Regions from separate parts of the Pseudomonas sp. A34-9 genome, predicted to be linked through region 2. Evidence: riboswitches for the same ligand, from Rfam matches in the RefSeq annotation. Region 2 holds a riboswitch; the other holds the start of a gene.
What was found. Region 2 has a riboswitch for cobalamin ahead of P3G59_RS16700 (TonB-dependent receptor). Riboswitches for the same ligand answer to the same signal wherever they lie in the genome.

Region 1 (2,199 bases), 750 kb from region 2:
ATGGTGACTGAGTCGCTGTTGGTAATTGGCCAGTTGTTCACTGCTGAAATACAGCAAGGGCAGGGCCAGTTGTGCGGCAAGTTCTTGCAGGCCTGGCTCGTCGCGCTTCAAGTCGATGCTGGCCAACGCCTTGACCGCTTGTAGCTCGATACGGTGTGCCTGCAAGGCTTGGTCAAGCAAGGCGCGCAGCGTGCTGGCCGGGCAGCCGCGCTGGCAGCCCAGGCCGACCACGAAGGTCGGCGCTGCGCTGTCATCGGTCATGCGTGGTATTGACCATCGTTTTTGCGGCGGAACAACCAGGCGCTGATCAGGCCCAGGGCCAGCCAGAACGCCACGTTGGTCAACTGCGAAGCGATTTTGAACTGGGCTTCCAGTGCTTCCGGCGCGAGCATCGAATGTACTTGCGGCTGCGGCGCACCGATCACGTGCGGCACGGCGAGGATGGCGACACCGAGGATTTTCATCAGCCAGTGGCGGCTGAACACGATCAGCGACAGGCCGACAGCGGTCGAAGCGGCGGTGCCGATCCACCACATCTGGCGCGAGGCCAGATCTGCCGCAGCAGTGCCCGGCAACTCAGGCGGCAGGCCCAGGGTCGGCGCGAGGACGAAGGTGGCATAACCGGCCAGACCCCAGAGCAGGCCTTGCGAGGTTTTGGTTGGCGCGCGCAGGGTGTAGAGGCCCGCGAGCATCAGGGCGAAACCCACCGCAACCACCAGATTGCCGCCTGTGGTCGAAACCACCCGCTGCCAGCCGTCTTCCGGCTCCCAGGCTTGGGCATCGTGGGTGTGGCCGGCCATGGCGCCTTCGGCGTGTTCATGAACAGCCACCGGCTCGGCTTTCTCGTAGGTTTCAGCCTGAATAATCAGCGGTGAAACCCAGAAGCTTTGCAGCAGAGTGAGGAGCAGGGCGGCCAGCAGGCCGGTGAAACCCGCGGTTTGCGCAATACGCTTGATCATGTCGGCAGGTCTCAGTGGCACGGGAACGCGGCGCTGTGACGGGTATCGTGCGCGGCGTTGTGCACCGCTTCGATGTGCGAGAAACCGGCGAAGTAGACCAGGCTGGCGCCGAGGATCGACGCGAAGATCGCGGCGGTCAGGCGTTGGCTCAGGGTGGTGGTGCTGGCGATTTTGTCCGTGTTGCTGCCGGTGCTGCTGATGATCGACATGGCGCTTCCCTCTGGAGTGTCAGTGGGTGAATCGAGCGCATGAAAACCCCTGCGGGTCGGGCTCGCAGAGGTTCGAACAGCGCCCGCCCACCGCGGGTTTGTTATGTTCAGCGACGCACAAGTGCGTGCTGTGTGTTGCGGGCCGGTCTCCGGGCTCACGAGGGGTTGGCGTCAGGCCGACCTGCAAGCATCACCTTCCCATGCCGTGTCGGCACAGTGGTTTTGACGCTTCGCTCGCTTACCGTTGCGGGGGCAGCACCGGACTGACATGGGCTTGAGTAAAGCACATGATTCACCGGTTTCCCGTTTCACCCTGTGAAGGGCACCCGTAACAAGGTGTGTAGGAGAGCATGGGGTTGGGTTTTTAGTCAATTTTTTGGGGTGGTGGTGGGTTTGAATGATGTGGGCATATCCGTTGCTGCGGTAACGGCGGCTTAGGGTTCCGCCCTTACGGCGGGTCACTTTTTACAGACGCCTAAAAAGTAACCAAAAACGCTTGCTGGTATGACTCACCCACATAGGTAACAAAACAGTTCAAGCACATAGGTAACAGTTTTTAACTGGCACTGGTCGATTCCGAGGATCTGACCATGCCGTGGCGAGAGCTGAAACCTATGGACCTTAAAGTGATGTTCATCGCCGACTATCTGTCCGGTCGGCTCAACTTCAGTCAACTCTGTGCGGCTCACAGCATCAGTCGCAAGACTGGCTACAAGTGGGTGGCCCGCTACAACGCGGACAGCATCAATGGCTTGGCGGAGTGCAGTCGCAAGCGTCATTCTCAAACACAGGCTGTGCCGTTTGCGGTCAAAGAAGCCATTCTTGAGCTGCGGCGCCAAGGTCAAACCACGCCGGGCCCGAAAAAGATCCAGACAGCCCTGCAAGAGCGGTTTCCAGATCAGCCGCCGCCCTCCAAAACCACGATCTACAACGTGCTTAAAAAAGCGGGGCTAGTGGTGTCTCGACGGTTGCGTCAGCGTGTCGCTGTCTATCCAAAACCACTCCAGAAAGCCGACCTTCCTAATCAGCTC
Region 2 (2,199 bases):
CGTGGCGATCTGCTGCACGCGGTCGTTGGTGGTGTTGTGGTTGTCGACCGGGCGGGCGAAGTCGAGGTCGGCGTCGGCGTATTGGTAGAACAGTTCCAGCCGCGAATCATCGCCAAACGACTGAATCGCCTTGGCGCCGAATGTGGTGACTTCGTAGGCGCGGTGCTTCTCGCTGACGTTGTTCATGTCGCGGTTGCGATAGGGCTGGTAACCGTCGGAAACGTTGTGGCTGACATACGCCAGCAAACCAAGATCGCCGAAACCGTTAGTGAAGATATTCTCGACCCGGGCGTCTTCGGTGGTGCCGCCAAAGCTGTCGACGCCCAGGTTCACTTCGCCGGCGGCTTTGCGCGACTGCGGGCTGCGGGTGACGATGTTGATCATCCCGGACACGGCTTGGGTACCGAACAACAGGCTCTGGCCGCCCTTGAGCACTTCGATGCGTTCGATGGCGTTGGCCGGCAGGGTGTCCAGATAGAGGCCGCCGTACAGGCGATTGTTCAGGCGCACACCGTCGAGCAGGATCAACGTGTCGTCGTTGCGCCCGCCGAGCAGCGAATAGGTGCCGTAGTCGAACGGGCCGTTTTTCGGCGCGACGTACAGGCCGGGAATAAACATCTGCATGACGCGGCTGACATCGGCACTGGGGCCGGCGCGCTCGATCTGTTCGCGGGTGACGATCTCGACTTTGCTGCCGAACTTCGCCATGTCGGCGACAGCGGTGGATTCCACCGACGGTGCGGAAACGATTTGCTGATTGAGTTCCAGTGGCGCGTCATCCGCCAGCAGCAGAGGGCTGAACAGGCAGCCGAACAACAGGGTTGGAGCCGAGGTGTAGAAAGGTCGAATCATTGTCTTCTCGAAAAGTATCTTCGCAGAAGAGCATGCAGGAGAAGGCATCGCGCACAGCCAATACCGGCCCATGCCCGCCCACCGCAGGATTTTGCCAAACAGACATTCCAGGCCGGTCTCCGGGCTCGCGCGTATCGAGGCTTTCACCTTCCCATGGCCGCATGGCCACAGTGGTCTATCGAAAGCATCACGCGCATACCGTTGCGGGGGCAGCACCGGACTTGTTCGAAAAGAACGTACCGGTTTCCCGTTTCACTCCATGCACGGCGGCATGGGACACCTGAAACTGGGCGGCATCTGAACATTCGAATGACCGTTCGTCAACTTGGCAGTGGCGTGCCCGCTAGTTCACTGCTGCACGGGCGCGCAAGAGCGGCAGCCATTGATCTGAATGGCTTGCCGGCGTTCGGCCCTATATCCTGCACGCCTGTGTGAGGGAATGACTTAGGGAAAAATTGCATGCCGTTCAGGGTGATGGTGGTCGGTGGTTATGGAAATTTCGGCAGCATCGTGTGCCGGCATCTGGCGCTGATGCCGGACATCGGTCTGGTGCTTTCGGGGCGTGATCCGCACAAGTTGCAGCGCAAAGTCGATGAGCTGAACAATCAATCGGGCAACGTCTGCGAAGGCTGGTGCGGCGATGCCATGGGTGGCGAATTCAAGTCCGCATTGCGCGCGCTGAACATCCAGTTGGTCGTCCATACCGGTGGGCCGTTTCAAGGGCAATCCTATGCGCTCGCTGAAAGCTGCATCGACGCCGGCGTGAACTACTGCGACCTGGCGGACTGCCGCACGTTCGTCAACGGCATCGGCATTCTCGATGCGCGGGCGAAGCAGGCCGGCGTGGCGATCCTCAGTGGTTGCAGCTCGGTGCCGACGTTGTCGTCCGCGATCATCGATGAGCAGCGCCAGCACTTTTCACGCATTGATTCGATCGAGCATGGCATTTCCTCATCGGCGAAAATGCCGGGGCTGTCGACCATCGAAGGCGTGCTCGCCTACGCCGGCAAACCGATCAAGCAACTTAAAAACGGCAAGGTGCATGAGGTGTCGGGCTGGCTGGACCTGACCTTGCGCAAAATGCCGCAGATGGGCACCCGCCTGCTGGCCAATGTTGATGTGCCGGACATGGACATCTTCGCCCATCGTTATGGCGCGCAGACCTTGAGCTTCAAGGCCGGCGCCGGGCTGAAACTCGGCGGCATCGCCAACGGCCTGCTGGCTCAGGCACTCAAAGTCGGGCTGGTCCGCGACCATGCGCTGTGGGCGGCAAGACTGCATCGCCTCGGCATGCGCTTCGAGCGTTTCGGCGATGGCAAAAGCGCAATGTACATCGACGTGCAGGGC

Region 1: linked by a shared signal. The riboswitch ahead of P3G59_RS13345 (CbtB domain-containing protein) and the one ahead of P3G59_RS16700 (TonB-dependent receptor) in region 2 are both predicted to bind cobalamin.

What each region holds. Positions count from the first base shown of each region.
Region 1 is NZ_CP119967.1:2,993,865-2,996,063, forward strand. Features, by position in the region: gene P3G59_RS13335 (cobalamin biosynthesis protein) at 1-261, opposite strand, end outside; gene P3G59_RS13340 (CbtA family protein) at 258-959, opposite strand; gene P3G59_RS13345 (CbtB domain-containing protein) at 971-1,168, opposite strand; cobalamin riboswitch at 1,291-1,513, opposite strand; gene P3G59_RS13350 (IS481 family transposase) at 1,759-2,199, shown strand, end outside.
Region 2 is NZ_CP119967.1:3,748,470-3,750,668, reverse strand. Features, by position in the region: gene P3G59_RS16700 (TonB-dependent receptor) at 1-852, opposite strand, end outside; cobalamin riboswitch at 945-1,151, opposite strand; gene P3G59_RS16695 (saccharopine dehydrogenase NADP-binding domain-containing protein) at 1,312-2,199, shown strand, end outside.